Regions from separate parts of the Duganella rhizosphaerae genome, predicted to be linked through region 1. Evidence: predicted binding sites of a transcription regulator. Region 1 holds the regulator's gene; the other holds the start of a gene.
What was found. Region 1 encodes sigma-54, which starts transcription at its own class of promoters, with help from an activator protein. Its sites were predicted from a motif close to TGGCANGNAANCTGCTTT; they were not measured.
Positions count from the first base shown of each region.

Region 1 (7,650 bases):
TGCGGCGCCGCGCTGCACCAGCTCGTGCGTCACGCACATCATCAGCGGCGAGCGCGTGGCCATCACCTGCAGCGTCTTTTGCGCGAAGGCGCCGTCGTCGGTTTTCAGCGAGGCGATGATGGCGGGCACCGAGCCGGCGCCGAAGTGGCGGTCGATGGCGGCGCGCTCGGCCGCCAGCTTGCTGTCGCCCGCCGCGGCCTTGAACGGCGCCGCGAAGGCGGCAATGGTGGCGGCCAGTTCCGCGCCCGGCGTAGCCTCAAGCAGCGCCGACAGTGCCGCCATCTCGCCGCCCGGCACAAAGTGATCGGCCAGGCCCGCATGCAACGCATCGGCCGCGCCGATGGTGACGCCGGTGACGCCCAGATAGCAGCCCAGCTTGCCCGGCGCGCGCGCCAGGAAATAGCTGCCACCCACGTCCGGGAACAGGCCGATGTTCACTTCCGGCATGGCCATCTTGGTGCGCTCGGTGACGATGCGCACGCGGCAATCAGGACCGCCCTGCGCCACGCCCATGCCGCCGCCCATGACCACGCCGTCCATCAGCGCGACGTAGGGCTTCGGATAAAAATGGATCAGGTGATTGAGCGCGTATTCCTCGGTGAAGAAATCCTCCACCAGCGCGCTGCCGCCCTGCGGCGTGGCGCGGCCGGCGTCGTAGAAGAAGCGGATGTCGCCGCCGGCGCAGAAAGCCTTTTCGCTGCTGCTGCGGATGACGACGGCGGCCACGCCGCTGTCGTCGCGCCACGCCATCAGCGCCTGCGTGATATCGCGCACCATCGCCAGCGACAAAGAGTTCAGGGCCTTGGGCCGGTCCAGTGTGATGAAGCCGGTTCCGTTGCTGACGCTGGTGTGGACGTATTCGCTCATGAGGGACATAGGGTGGTTGAGAAAACCCTATTCTACTGCGACTTGCCGGGCGCCAGATGCTCAAGCGGATTGGCCAGGTTGAGGTCGCCGCCCAGGCGCGGCTGGAAGTTGGCCTTGGCCGGCATCAGCTCCGCCCTGCCCTCGTGCCGCGCGTAGAGGATGGCGAACGACATCTCGCTGGCATTGGCCCGTTCCTGCGCAAAGCCGGTGGCCTTTTCCATCGCCGACGGATCTTGCGCGGCGGCCAGCGTGAAGCGCATCAACTGGTCCAGCTTGGCGGAGTGCAGGTCCAGGATGGACGCGCTCATCACCAGCGGCACGGCGGCGAACACGTGGTAGTGCAAGGCCTTGGCCGCGCGCTCCATTTCCGCCGGCAGCGAACCGTCCGCCGCCACCTGTCCCATCGCGTGTTCGAACACCTTACGGCCCCAAGCGAGGTAGCGCTCGTCATGCGTCACGCCGCCCACCGCCGTCACCGCCAGGCCCTCCCAGTAGTAGTGGTTATTGCGCGCGCCCTTGTGCGCGTCGGAATGCGCCATGGTGGCGTCGGCCAGTGTCTTGAACCAGGTTTCGATAGCCTGCTGCTGCGCCGGGCTGGCGGCCGGCTTGACGCGGGCGTAGCTCAGCGCCATGCCGCCCAGGGTCCACTTGCGCACGTACCAGGCCTGCTCGCTGGACAGCTTGCCCAGCAAGGCCCGCTGCCCGGCCCAGCTCTCCAGCCAGCCCAGCGCGCAGGCGGCGTTGCCCTGGCTGGCGTTCTGCGCCACCTCGGCCAGGAAGTCGTCGATCGGCTTGGTGTTGGCGATATTGCGCGCACGCAGCACCGGATCGATGACGGAGTGATGCGCATCCGAGTAATAGCTGTTGGCGTCGATGTCGATCACGGCCGGCGGCGGCGCAGGACAAGCCGAGGCCACGGCATCCGAAAAGGCTAGCGTCAGCAGCCATGCCGTAAATAGTTTAGCTCGTTTCATGCCACTCCCATTGGAAGAATTAGGAAAACGTTTACTCTAAACCATTTAGGCGCAAAAAAGGGCGCCTCTGCGCCCCTAGTTTGATGGTGCCGGGGCCGTTGTTATAGGGCGGCGGCAGCGGGTTCGTAGCTATCCGGGAGATGCTTGATCGCATCGTGGCCGTGCTCTTGGACCTTGGCTTTGTATTTCATGACCTGCCGATCCAGCTTGTCGATCAAGGTATCGATGGCGGCGTACAGGTCCTGCGACAGGCTTTCCACGTAGACGGTCTTGCCCGACATGCGCAGGTTGATTTCAGCCTTCTGGCGTTTCTCTTTCTCTTTGAGGTTATCTACAGTCAGGATGACAGCAATATCAATCACTTGATCAAAGTGGCGGGTGACGCGTTCCAGCTTGTTCTGCACGTATTCACGGATGGCCGAGGTCACTTCGAGATGATGTCCACTGATGGTGAGATTCATACACACTCCTAAAGATAATGTCGCTTCTTACGGTTAGTGCGGAGCCCATTACTGCCGGGCGCGCAGGAACCAAGTAACTACAAAGATTTACGGAGACTGACTGGCGGGATCTTCAACGCTTCGCGATATTTGGCAACAGTGCGTCGCGCAATCACCATGCCTTGTTCTCCCAGCATGTCCGCAATCTTACTGTCGGATAAAGGATTTTTCGGGTCTTCTGCTCCTGTCAATTGCACGATGAGTGCGCGTATCGCCGTCGAACTTGCTTCCCCCCCCGCTTCGGTGGCGACATGGCTACCAAAGAAATATTTCAACTCAAACATACCGTGCGGGGTCAGCATATATTTTTGAGTTGTTACACGAGAAATAGTGCTCTCGTGTAGTCCCAGTGTATCAGCAATTTCGCGAAGCACAAGGGGGCGCATGGCAACCGCGCCATGGGAGAAAAAGTTCTTTTGTCGTTCTACTATCGCTTGTGCAACGCGCAAAATCGTGTCGAAACGCTGGCGCATATTCTTGATCAGCCACTTCGCTTCCTGCAGCTGCGCGCCCATCGCGCCCTCGCCTTTTCCCTGCTTGAGCAGGTTGGCGTACATGGCGTTCACGCGCAGGCGCGGCATGACGTCGTTGTTCAGGCTCACTTGCCAGCCGTTGCGCGCTTTTTTGACGATCACGTCCGGCACCACGTAGTCCGACACGTCCGACGCGAACGCCGAACCCGGATGCGGATTGCACTGGCGGATGACGGTTTGTGCTTCGCGCAAATCCTCGTCGTCGCACAGCAGCGCCTTCTTCAATTTGTTGAAATCGCGCTGGGCAAACCAGGTCAAATGATTTTCAACGATGGCCAGCGCCATGCGCCGCGTCACCATCGGTATGCCCGGCAGGCGCTTGATCTGCAGCGCCAGGCATTCGGACGCGTTGCGCGCGCCGACGCCCATCGGGTCGAAGCTTTGCAGCATCGACAAGGCGGTCTGCAATTCGTCGATCTCCAACTCCAGCTCTTCCGGCAGGCGGGCCAGGATTTCTTCCAGCGATTCTTCGAGGTAGCCGTTCTCGTCCAGCGCGTCGATGATCAGCTCGACCAGCGCGCGGTCGCGCATCTCCAGCACCGTGACCCGCATCTGCTCCATCAGGTGCTCGCGCAGCGTGCAGTGGCTGGCCTCCAGTTGCGGACGCGAGTCCTCGTCGTCGGGCGCCTTGCTGCGGCCGGCGTCGCTCCAGTCGACGTCGGCGTCGCTGCTGGTGCTTTCGGTGTCGGCGGCCGGGCCGTCGTAGTTGTCGGCGTCGGCGGCCGGCGCCTCTTGCGCGTTGGGCGGGCCTTCGGGCGGCGCGTCGCCGACCGGGGCTTGCTGGCTGATGGCGCCGTCCGACAGCAGCCGCAGCGAGCGGTCCAGCGGGTCGTCGAGGCGCTCCAGCAGCGGATTATCGGTCAGCAGCTGTTCCAGTTCCTGGTGCAGCTCCAGCGTCGACAGTTGCAGCAGCCGGATCGACTGCTGCAATTGCGGTGTCAGCGCGAGGTGCTGCGACGTGCGCAGTTGCAAAGACTGTTTCATGGGTTTTACATACGGAAGTGTTCACCCAGGTACACGCGACGCACCGATTCGTTGGCGATGATGTCGTCTGGCCGGCCTGAAGCCAATACCGTGCCCTGGTTGATGATATATGCGCGGTCGCAGATGCCCAGCGTCTCGCGCACATTGTGATCGGTAATGAGGACGCCGATGCCGCGTTCCTTGAGGAAGCGCACGATGCGCTGGATCTCAATCACGGCAATCGGGTCGACCCCGGCGAATGGTTCGTCGAGCAGCACGAAGCGCGGGTTGGTCGCCAGTGCGCGCGCGATCTCCACGCGGCGGCGCTCGCCGCCGGACAGCGACAGCGCCTGGTTCTCGCGCAGCTTTTCGATCTGCAAATCGGCCAGCAGGGTATTGAGCCGTTCATCAATGGCAGCCTTGGATAAAGGCTTGCCGTCCACTTTCTGGATTTCGAGGACGGCGCGGATATTTTCTTCCACCGTCAGCTTGCGGAACACCGACGCTTCCTGCGGCAGGTAGGACAAGCCGAGCGAGGCGCGGCGGTGGATCGGCAGCGACGAGATGTCGGTGCCGCTGATATCGATGCTGCCGGCGTCCGACGGCACCAGGCCGACGATCATGTAGAACGAGGTGGTCTTGCCGGCGCCGTTGGGGCCGAGCAGGCCCACCACTTCGCCGCATTCGACTTGCAGGGACACGTCATGCACGACCTGGCGCTTGCCGTAAGTCTTTTGCAGGCCTTTGACGATCAGGGTGCTACCGCAGGAAGGTTCCATGCTTATTTCCCCGGCGTCGGCACAGGCGCCGGCGTTGCGGCCGGCACCGCCAGCTTGCTCGACGGCTGCAGCACCATGGTGCCGCGTCCGCCGCCCGGCTTGCTGTCGCCGGTGGGGGTGTTCTTGACCTCGAACACTTCCTTGCGGCTGTCGTAGGAAATGAATTCGCTGTCGACCTGGCTGCTCGGCTTGCTGCCTTCCAGGCGCTTGACCTGGGCCTTGGCGAACAGCTTGACCAGCTCGGTCTTGTTGTCGTATTCGATACGGTCGGCCTGGCCTTCGACCCATTGGTCGCCGGCGCCGTCGAGCTTCTGGCGGAAGGTGGCCTGCACGCCGGCGCCGCCGGTCAGCACCACGTACTGGTAGCCCTGCGGATCTTCGGTCACCACCGCCTTGGGCGATTTCATCAGCAGCGTGCCGCGCGTCAGCACGACGTTGCCGATGAAAGTCTTGATCTGCTTGACGTCGTCGGCGTCGGCCTGATCGAAGGAGATCTGGGTCGGCTTGCTGGAGTCGGCCTTTTCGGCGTGCGCCGGGGCGATCGCCGCGACCACGGCCAGCAGCATCGCCGCCGGCAGCATCACGCGTTTCATTACCATGTGTTTCATTTTCATTTCCTCATTTTGCCGCGTGCGGCGGCATCGTAATCGTTCCGCGGCCGCCCAGTTGCACCTGCAGCGTCGCGTTGTTGGCCTTCATGCCGTTGCCGTTGGCGACGGCGGTGCCCAGATGCAGTTCGACCGGGGCCTCGGTTTCCATCCGTTGCTCGTCCGGGAACACGGTCAGCGTCGGGGCCGTCATGCGCATGGCCTGCGCCTTGGGCGAGGCCGGACGCACCACGTCCACATTACCATTGAGTTTGACGCGCGTATTGCCCTGATCGACATGGGCGGTGTCGGCGTGAATATTCATCGGCGGCTGGTCGCCGGACAGGCTTTGCACATGCGGCTTGTCGATGTCCGATGAGTCGTCGACCGGCCGGTGGGTCAGCTTGTCGCCGGAGACGATATAGGCCGGCTGGCCGGCCTTGTTCATGCGTACCATGCTGAAGCGGTCGATGATGTAATCGGGCTCGTTGCGATGCTGGTCCACCTTCGCATCCTGGCCGGCCTGGTTGACCACCTGCACCAGCCAGAAGCTGCCGACGGCGACAAACACGCCGACCAGCATGATGACGGTCAGCTGCCAGCGATGGGCTGTCTTTTTACGCATGCCAGGCCCCCGTCACACCAGGAATTGCGCCATCACGCGCTCGTACGTGCCCTGCGCGTGCAGCAGCAGCTCGCACACTTCGCGCACCGCGCCGCGACCGCCGGCGGCCACCGTGGTGTGGTGGGCGCGCTCCAGCACTTCGGCGCGGCCGTTCGGCACGGCGACGGCGAAACCGACGCGCGTCAAGATCGGCAGGTCGACCACGTCGTCGCCGATGAAGCCGACCTGCTCGGCGGTGAGGCCGGTCTTTTCCAGCAGCGCGTTGAACGGGGTCAGCTTGTCATGGCCGCCCTGGTGCAGGTGGACGATGCCGAGGTCGGCCGCGCGCTTGATCACCTGCGGCGAAGTGCGCGCGCTGATGATGGCGGTCTGCACGCCGGACTCCTGCAGCAGCTTGATGCCCAGGCCGTCGTGCACGTTGAAGGTCTTCAGCGCTTCGCCGTCGGCGCCGTAGTGCAGGCTGCCGTCGGTCAGCACGCCGTCGACGTCGAAGATCATCAGCTTGACGCGCGCGGCGCGTTCCACATACGTGAATTTGCTAGCAGCGTCCGTCATCAGATCACCTTGGCGCGGGTCAGGTCGTGGATGTGCAGCGCGCCGACCAGCTTGCCGGCGGCGTCGGTCACCAGCATCTGGTTGATGCGGAACTGTTCCATCACGGCCACGGCGTCGACCGCCAGTTTTTCCGGCGAAATGCTGCGCGGGTTGGCGTGCATCACGTCGCGGATCACGACCTTGGTGAAGTCCTGGACTTTCTCGATCATGCGGCGCAGGTCGCCGTCGGTGAACACGCCGATCGGCTTGTCGTCGGCGTCGACCACGGCGGTCATGCCCATGCCCTTCTGCGTGATTTCCAGCAGCGCGTCGGTCAGCTTGACGTCGGCGGTGACTTTCGGCACCGCGTCGCCGCTGCGCATGACGTCGCGCACGTGGGTCAGCAGGCGGCGGCCCAGCGCGCCGCCCGGATGGGAGCGGGCGAAATCTTCTTCCTTGAAGCCGCGCAGGTCCAGCAGCGCGACGGCGATGGCGTCGCCCAGCGCCAGCGTGACGGTGGTCGAGGTGGTCGGCGCCAGGTTCATCGGGCAGGCTTCCTTGGCCACGGCCACGTTCAGGTGCACGTCGGCGATCTCGGCCAGGCTGGAGCCCGGCTTGCCGGTCATGGCGATGACCTTACTGCCCATGCGCTTGACCACCGGCAGGATGGTCATCAGCTCGGCGCTTTCGCCGGAATACGAGATTGCAATAAAGGCATCGTCGGCGGTGACCATGCCGAGGTCGCCGTGGGCCGCTTCGGCCGGGTGCACGAACAGCGCCGGGGTGCCGGTCGAGGCCAGGGTGGCGGCGATCTTGCGGCCGATATGGCCGGACTTGCCGATGCCGGACACGACGACGCGGCCCTTGCAGTTCAGCAGCAACTCGATGGCCTGCACCACGCTGTCGTCGGCGTCCAGGCGGGCGTTCAGGGCGGCGATCGCCTCTGCTTCGTTCTGCAGGGTGTCGCGGGCCAGCCGCAACGCATGCGCGGCCATATTTGCGTCAAAAGCTTTCAGCATTGTTTTTTCATGGGTTACACTCATGCCCAAGTATAGCCGAATTGAGAAAGCAAAAAACTTGCCAGTCACAACATAACGCCCGCGCCGGCCCACAAACAACGAAATTATATTTACTGGCTAGGTTGATATGACGTTTTCACCTTTGGAATTAACATTGTTGTTGCTGGGGAGCGCGGTGCTGGGCGTCGTCGCTTTCCGCATGATGCACCTGCCGCCGATGCTGGGCTACCTGGCGGTCGGCATCCTGATCGGCCCCCACGCGCTGGGAC
Region 1 covers NZ_BPWK01000016.1:83,327-90,976, forward strand. Annotated here, with positions in the region: gene RUGAMON1_RS26820 (enoyl-CoA hydratase/isomerase family protein) at 1-867, opposite strand, end outside; gene RUGAMON1_RS26825 (alginate lyase family protein) at 900-1,841, opposite strand; gene hpf (ribosome hibernation-promoting factor, HPF/YfiA family) at 1,943-2,302, opposite strand; gene RUGAMON1_RS26835 (RNA polymerase factor sigma-54) at 2,380-3,858, opposite strand; gene lptB (LPS export ABC transporter ATP-binding protein) at 3,864-4,616, opposite strand; gene lptA (lipopolysaccharide transport periplasmic protein LptA) at 4,619-5,224, opposite strand; gene lptC (LPS export ABC transporter periplasmic protein LptC) at 5,235-5,828, opposite strand; gene RUGAMON1_RS26855 (KdsC family phosphatase) at 5,841-6,383, opposite strand; gene RUGAMON1_RS26860 (KpsF/GutQ family sugar-phosphate isomerase) at 6,383-7,381, opposite strand; gene RUGAMON1_RS26865 (monovalent cation:proton antiporter family protein) at 7,509-7,650, shown strand, end outside.

Region 2 (7,650 bases), on a different contig from region 1:
CCTGGTGGCGCAGAACCGCCAGAATTACGCGCAGGATCTGCAGATCTCCTCACGCGGATTCGGCGCCCGCTCGGCCTTCGGCGTGCGTGGCGTGCACCTGGTCGCAGACGGCATCCCGGCCAGCATGCCGGACGGCCAGGGCCAGGCCGCCACCTTCAACCTCGATATGGCCGAGCGCATCGAAGTGCTGCGCGGCCCATTCTCCGCCATCTACGGCAACCACTCCGGCGGCGTGATCCAGATATTCACGCGCGACGGCGAAGGCCCGCCATCGGTGGAGACCACGCTGACCGCCGGCAGCTACGGCAACCGCAAAGCCGATCTGAATGTGCAGGGAAAACAGGCTGGCATCGGATATGTGCTCGATGCTTCGCGCTTCGAAACCGACGGCTACCGCGCCCACAGCGCAGCCACCCGCGACCAGGCTTTCGCCAAGCTGACGCTGGCGCCAACGGCCGGCGCCAGCCTGACCGTCGTCGCCAACGCGCTGCGCCAGGACGATACCCAGGACGCACTGGGCACAACCTGGGCCACCTACCAGCGCAACCCGCGCGCCGGCGAGATCGACACCACCGATACCCTGAACCCTAGACGCACCCTGGCCGACCGCTACAACACCCGCAAGAGCATCGACCACCAGCAGATCGGGGCCAGCTGGGATCAGCACTTCGGCGACGACCGCCTGCGCGTGACAGCCTACGGCGGCAATCGCGACGTGATCCAGTACCAGGCGTTTTCCAAGGCCTTCCAGGCGCCGGCCACGCATTCCGGCGGCGTGGTCGATTTCGACCGCGACTTCCACGGCGCGGACCTGAACTGGCTGCACGTGGGCGAGCTGGCGGGAGGCAAACTCAGTACCACCATCGGATTGGAATATGGCCGATCCAGCGACACCCGCCGGGGCTACGAGAATTTTATCGGCGCCCAATTCGGCGTGAAGGGAGCATTGCGCCGCGACGAGAACGACAAGGTCACCAGTCTCGATCCGTATGCGCAAACGGAATGGCAGTCGGACGCATGGATTCTGAGCGCAGGCCTGCGTCACAGCAGCGTGAAAATCGCAGTGGATGACCGCTTCCTCAGCAACGGCAACGACAGCGGCAGCCTCGAATACAGCCACACCACGCCGGTGCTTGGCCTGCTGTATCGTCTTTCGCCGGCACTGAACGTGTACGCCAGCGCCGCGCGCGGCTTCGAAACGCCGACACTCAATGAACTGTTTTACTCCGGCACCGGCGCGGGCTTCAACTTCCGTCTGCAGCCGTCCCGGAGTACCCACCTTGAAACCGGTATCAAGTCGCGGCTGGGCGACTCCACGCACATCAACGCCGCCATATTCCAGGTCCGCACGCGCGACGAACTGGTGGTCGACAGCAGCTCCGGCGGCCGCACCAGCTATCGCAATGCCGGCAGCACGCTACGCCAGGGGATGGAACTGTCGTTCGACACCGCGTGGAGCCATGGCCTGAGCGCGCGCGCGGCATTGACCAGTTTGCGCGCCGTCTACGATCGCGGCTTCGGCGCGGTCGCGGAAGGCAGCCGGATGCCGGGCGTCCCGAATGCCAATGCCTACGGCGAGCTGGCGTGGAAGGACAGTGACAACCGCTTCGGCGCGGCGCTGGAAGCTGTCGCCAGCAGCAATATCTATGCGGAGGACGCCAATGCCGACAAGGCGGCGCCGGGCTATGGCGTACTCAATGCACGCGTCAACGCCAGCCAGCAGTGGCGCGGCTGGCGTCTCAAACAGTTCGTGCGCTTGAATAACCTGCTGGACAAGCAATATGTCGGTTCGCTGATCGTTGGCGATACCAACAAACGCTATTACGAAGCGGCGCCTGGGCGCAACTGGCTCATTGGCGCCAGCGCCCAGTACCAGTTCTAAAAGCGGTAGTGCAGTCCGGCCGCCACCGAACGTGGCGCGCCGGGTGCAACGAAACGAGATTGCGCAGCGTCTGCGCCCTGCTGCACCAAGGCGCCATGAGGGAACATGTCGACCGCCACCGCACCGTAGCTCTCATAGCGGCGATTGAACGCATTATTCACGCGAACATGCCATTCCCATTTCGTATCCGGACGGTAGCTGGCATGCAGGCCCACCAAGGAGTAGCCGCGAACGCGCCAGTCAGCAGATGGCGGTGCAGCCTTGCCGTCCTCGTTTCCCTGAGCAGCCATGTCGGACAAAGCCGTCAGGTCGACACCGACGGACAGGTGCCGCGCCGCGCTCCAGTCCAAATCCAGTTTCAGCGTATTGCGTGGCAGTCCCGCCAAGCGAGTGCCCGGCATCACATGGACATTGCGCGTACCAGTGAATAGATCGCCTTCCACATCATAGACAGCGTCCAGATAGCTGTAGTTCAAGCGTGCCGACCAGTCGCCGAACCGGTAGGCTGCGCTCAGGTCCGCGCCTTGATGGCGCGTGCGGTCGAAATTGGCGAAGTAGCCTTGTTGCGCGATGCCGGCGCTGCGAAACAGAATATCGTCGCGATTGACCGTGCGATACAGCGACACCGCCGCCGTGCCACGTTCGCCCTTCCAGCGCGCGCCTGCTTCAGCCGTGCGGGATACGACCTGTTTCAGGTAAGGGTCCGATTGCAGCCCGACCGGCAGGCGGCATGGCTGCTCGGGATCGGCGCAACCTAATTCGATCACGGTCGGCACCCGGTTGCTCTGCGACAGATTGGCAAAGAGCGTCCAGCCGCCGCTCAAGCGGTGCGCCACGCCAATGGCGGGATTGAGCGTGCGATAGCTGAATGCCTCGGCAGGCTGCGGCTGATCGTCGCGGCGCAGCTGGTTGCCTACCTTGGCGAGGCTGTAGCGAGCGGACATGGTCAGCCAGGTATTTGTCTGCACGGCCCAGGTATCGGCTGCATACAGCGCCGTCGCCCGTGCGTTACCGCTCACCGATGATCCGGCCTCGCGCTCCGAGTTCGTGTCCAGCACGATCGAACGGTCCGAGGCAAAGCCGGCCACCTGCCCATACTGTTCAAAGCCCACGCTGGCGCGGTCGAACGCCAGTCCCGCCGATAGTTGATGCCGCCCCCGCTCCTTGCTGAAATTGGCGCTGAATCCCTGGCTGCGCTGACGCGTCTCGGTCGTGTTGTAGACAGCCGGTTGTGGACTCTCGCCTTCGGCATAAGCGTCGTTGATGTCGCCGTTGACGGTGCTGCGACGGCTATTACGCGCATACACGGCGGTGCTCAGTTCCGTAAAATCGTCAAAACGATGCGTCATGCTGAAAACGATTTGGCGCAGGCGGTTGCGCGTCTCGTCGGGTGACGTGTAGACGGCGCGGCGGTCTTGTTCATACAAGTCATCGGGCAGCAGGCCATTACCCACCAGACGACTATGTCCGGCCAGCAGCGCGACGCTCCATTCGTTGTCGCCGGTGACGCCGGCTAACTTGACGTAGGCATTGGCCAATCGCCCATCCGAATTATCGCGCCAGCCTTTGTCGCTGAAGGCTGTACCTGCGATGAAAACGTTCCAGCGTTCGCCGCTGTCATAGCCATAGGCCAGGTCGGCGCGACGTTGGCTATTGCTGGTGGCCGATACGCCAAGATCGGCGCCCGGATGGGTTTTCCCGGACTTGGTGTTCAATACCAGCGCGCCGCCCAGCGTGTTAAGGCCGTACAACGGATTCGATCCCGGCGCAAGCATCACGTTGCCGATCGCCGCCTCGGGCAGCATGTCCCAGTTGACCACATCGCCGAATGGTTCGTTCACGCGCACCCCGTCAAGGTAGACGGAAATGCCCTGCGACGTTCCCAGCACCGGCGAGGCGCGAAAGCCGCGATAGGTGATGTCGTTCTGGAACGGGCTCCCGGATACCTCGTTGACATTCACGCCGGTCAGGTTGCGCGCCATGAACTCGCTGAGGTTTTGGCCGGCAGCGGCACCCGCCGCGACCGCGTTCGCCGTTTGCACCTGGTAGGGCAGCTGATTGCGGTCCACGCCCAGTCCGGGCAAAGGCGCAACGCCGACGATATCCACCGACAGCATCGCGGTAGCCGGATACACTGCAACGACGCCGTCGGCGGCCGCCGCACCGCACGCCAGCAGCATGCCGCCCGCCGCCGCATAGCCGCGCTTCACGGCGTCTGCTCGTGCACACCGTACCGGGCGAAGATGGCTTGTAGTTCGCCGGTGGCTTTCATTTCATTGACGGCCGCCTGGAGCAAACGCGCCATATCCCGGTCGTCCTTGCGCACCGCCATGCCCACAGCCCATCCTGCGCGCGGCAGGCGCTGGAACGCCACTTCGTTCAGCGGAAAGGCGGGATCGTCCCGGAACACCGCATCGATCTCCGAGCGGTTGGCCAGCACGGCATCGAGCTGGCCCGCCTTGAGCTGTTCCAGTGCCTGCGCGGCGGTGTCGAAAATCCTCACCTTGTCGCGGAAGCGTCCGTTGCCTTCGCCCAGCAGCACCATCGCCGCGATGGAGACCTTCTCGACGCCGATGGTCTTGCCGCTCAGCGCGTCGATGCCATCGAAAGCCGGCATGCTGCGCACACTGCGTACCAGCCGCACCGTCTCGACATGGTAGGGCGCGAAGATGGTGACCTTGCCGTTCTCGTTCATCAGTTGGGGTTCCACCGGCACGTGCAGTAAAATGTCCGCCGGACCGTAGCCCAGGTAGTGCCCCTTCCAGACCATGTTGCGCAGATCGTCCCCGAGGTTTTCGCCGGCGGGAAAAGGAAGCAGGCTCAGTTTCAGGCCTAGCTTGGTGGCCAGCGCCTGCGCCACATCCACATCGATGCCTGCGCCCCGCTCCGAGAATGGCGCAAACTGCTCATACACCGCCACCTTGAGCGAACCGGATGAACGGATCTTTTCCCAGTCCGCATGCGCGAGCGACGCGGTGCCCAGCAGCGCGGCGGCGGATGCAATCAACGCGCTTACGCGCAAACGAAAATTCAACATGGTCAGCTCCCCGATCAGTTGGCGGCGTCGCGACGGACTTCGAGGTAGGTCTTGATGGCCCACATGGCTTCCTGGTTAAACACTCCCTCAAACGGTGGCATGTAGACGGCGCCGTTACGCACCTTGCCGTGCCGGATCGAAGTCAGGAAGTAGTTATCAGTCTCCTTGTAGCAGGCCTTCTTCTTGGTCTCGTTCTTGACGTCGGTGCAATCGCGATCAAGCTGGCGCAGATCAGGGGCGATGCCGCCGGTGACCGCTTCCAGACCGTGGCAGCGGGCGCAGTTCTGGTTGTAGGCGGACGAGCCGATTTTTAATGCAAGCTTGTTGCCGCGATAAGGATTCTGGTCCAGCCATTTTTCGCCGAGCGGCGTCAGGCCGGTGGTGTCCACTGCCTGTGGCACGACGTTGCCGTGGGCGGTGGCATAAAGGGATGTCGTCGCTGCGGCGGCGATTACGGTTACGGCGGCGAGAATGCGGAATGGATGGTGCATGATGTCTCCTGGCTGTTTTAATGGGTGATATACAGCCATTGAGCAAATGCCATGCCACGCATTTTCCGCCTTGACCCATCGCACACCTGCTCCAATTTGGCACAGCTGTCACACCGCCGATGTTCAACGCAAGCTGACAGTCTGGCGTTTCCAGGCAGGGTCCTGCCAGCGATAGAACATACTGAGCGACGACGGCTTGTCGGCGGTCTTCAGCGTCGCCAGGGTGTTGATCTCCACCAGTTCAAAACTGCGTTTGAACTTGCCTTCCACACGGGCTTCCCGCACCACCAGCATGTTCGGCGAGCCAGGCACCCAGCCGGCAAATTCGGCATAGCCGATATCGGGATCTGCGGCAGCCGGCGGCAACACATCCACCAGCCAACCCTCGCTGGTCTGGTGGAACACCCACATCTCGCGCCAGCCATCCATCGGTTGCACTGCCAGCGACAGCGCCGTGCCCGGCGTATTGACCCGTGCCGACGCCGACCAAACGACGCCGTAGCTGCAACGGCGTGCCAGTGCATGCTGTTGATCGTGTTTGGCGTCGACCAGCGTGACACAGGTTTCTCCAGGCTGCCCGGCCGTCGCCAGCACACGCAAGCCGCCGCCCTGCGGCGCCGGCGAAAGCAGCGCAACGCCTTCCGCCGCCCAGCGCACACTGCCCGCGCGCACTCCCGCTTCGGCAAAGGCGGCGGCATCGTCCTCGGTCAGCTCCGCCGGTTCCACCATTCCCAATTCATCCAGTGCACGCTGGGCGGACGGCGATGCCTGCTCGCCCTTGCGCGCCCGCGCAAACGCCACCGACGACCACACCGACGCGCGCCGCATGTGGACGCGATTGCGTACATGCGGCGGCAGGTCCTTCATGTCGACACGGTCCAGTATCTCGGCACGCCAGTCGTCCAGCGCCACGCGCGCGCCGGGCCGTAGCGTCGGGTCCACACACTCCTGCCGCGTCAGTCCCAACACCGCCGTCGCGCGCTGCCGCGGCTCCGACAGCATTGCCAGCACGCGCCTGAAGGCTTCGCCGTCGTAGCACAGCTGCATGCGTCCTTCGCGCTCAAAGCTGCGGATACCAACGCCGTAGTGGGCTACGGCTTCCAGATGCGCTGCGATCGTGATATCGCCTTGCTTGCTCTGTTTTGAAGAGGCACGCCGCGCCAGCCGCTCGGCCATCGTACCCAGCGCGTCGAACGGCTCCGCTGTAATCGCAGATGCCGGCGCTGCCTTCAAGTAGGCTGCTGCATAGCTAATTCCCAGCGACTCCGCGCCCGGCGTATCGCGCAGGAAGCGCACCACCGACAACAGCTCCGGCGCGTCGGCCGGCGCCAGCGAAACCCTGCGCACCTGCGAAGTGCGTATGTAACCTCCACGCTCGCGGCGGTAGTCGTAGACTTGCAGGAAGTCCTGCTTCTCGCCGCGTATTTCCAGGCTGTCGCCCTGCCACAGGACGGCCTGCTGCTGCGCGGAGTCCTTGGGTGCGGCGCGCAACGCGGCCTGGTCCTGCGTTACGATCGCCAACACGGCGGCGGCTGCAATCATCGACATGATTATTGTCCTTCCTTGGCGTTGTCCGCGGCTTCAGCGCTGACCGTCGCCAAGCGCGGCTGCTTGCCATGCTGGCTGCCCAACAGCGCCGAGCCGATAAACCCGCCATCCGTCGGCGACGGCGCGATGATGACCGACACCTTGTCCGACAATTTGTCCGCCATCGTCTTCTGGATCAGCAGCGGATTGCGGGTAATCAGCTCACCCTCGCGCTCCATCTGCGCTGCGGCCACCTTGCCGACCAGCTCCTGGCGATAGGCTTCCGCGTCCGCCAGTTTGCGGCGCGAATCCGCTTCGCCGGCGGCTTCGATGACGCGCGCTTGCGCATTACCCTCCGAGGTTTTGATGCGCGCCATTTTCTCGGCCTCGGCTTCCAGCTTGCGTTGCTCGATCTGCTTCTGCTTGAACGGCAGCACATGCGCCATCGCCTGCTCCTGCGCCCTGGCCGCGATGATCTGTTCGTTACCGGCCGCTTCGGCAGCCTTTTCGCGGCGGATCTTGTCCGCATCGGCTTCAAGCGCGGTCTGCTTGACCTGCTTCTCCTTCAGCTCCAGCGTGTAGCGCATCTTCTCCGTTTCCAGTTCTTCGGCCAGCAGCTTTTCCATACCGGCCTGATACTCTTCCGGCAGCGTGATCTTGCCGATGGTGATGCCACGCAGCGTGATGCCGTCAGCCGCCAGCTTGGGCTTGAG
Region 2 covers NZ_BPWK01000027.1:12,011-19,660, forward strand. Annotated here, with positions in the region: gene RUGAMON1_RS31780 (TonB-dependent receptor family protein) at 1-1,882, shown strand, start outside; gene RUGAMON1_RS31785 (TonB-dependent receptor) at 1,879-4,092, opposite strand; gene RUGAMON1_RS31790 (substrate-binding periplasmic protein) at 4,089-4,919, opposite strand; gene pedF (cytochrome c-550 PedF) at 4,934-5,410, opposite strand; gene RUGAMON1_RS31800 (hypothetical protein) at 5,534-6,958, opposite strand; gene RUGAMON1_RS31805 (prohibitin family protein) at 6,961-7,650, opposite strand, start outside.
Region 2: the regulator sigma-54 is predicted to act here: its motif matches at 5,450-5,467, upstream of pedF (cytochrome c-550 PedF).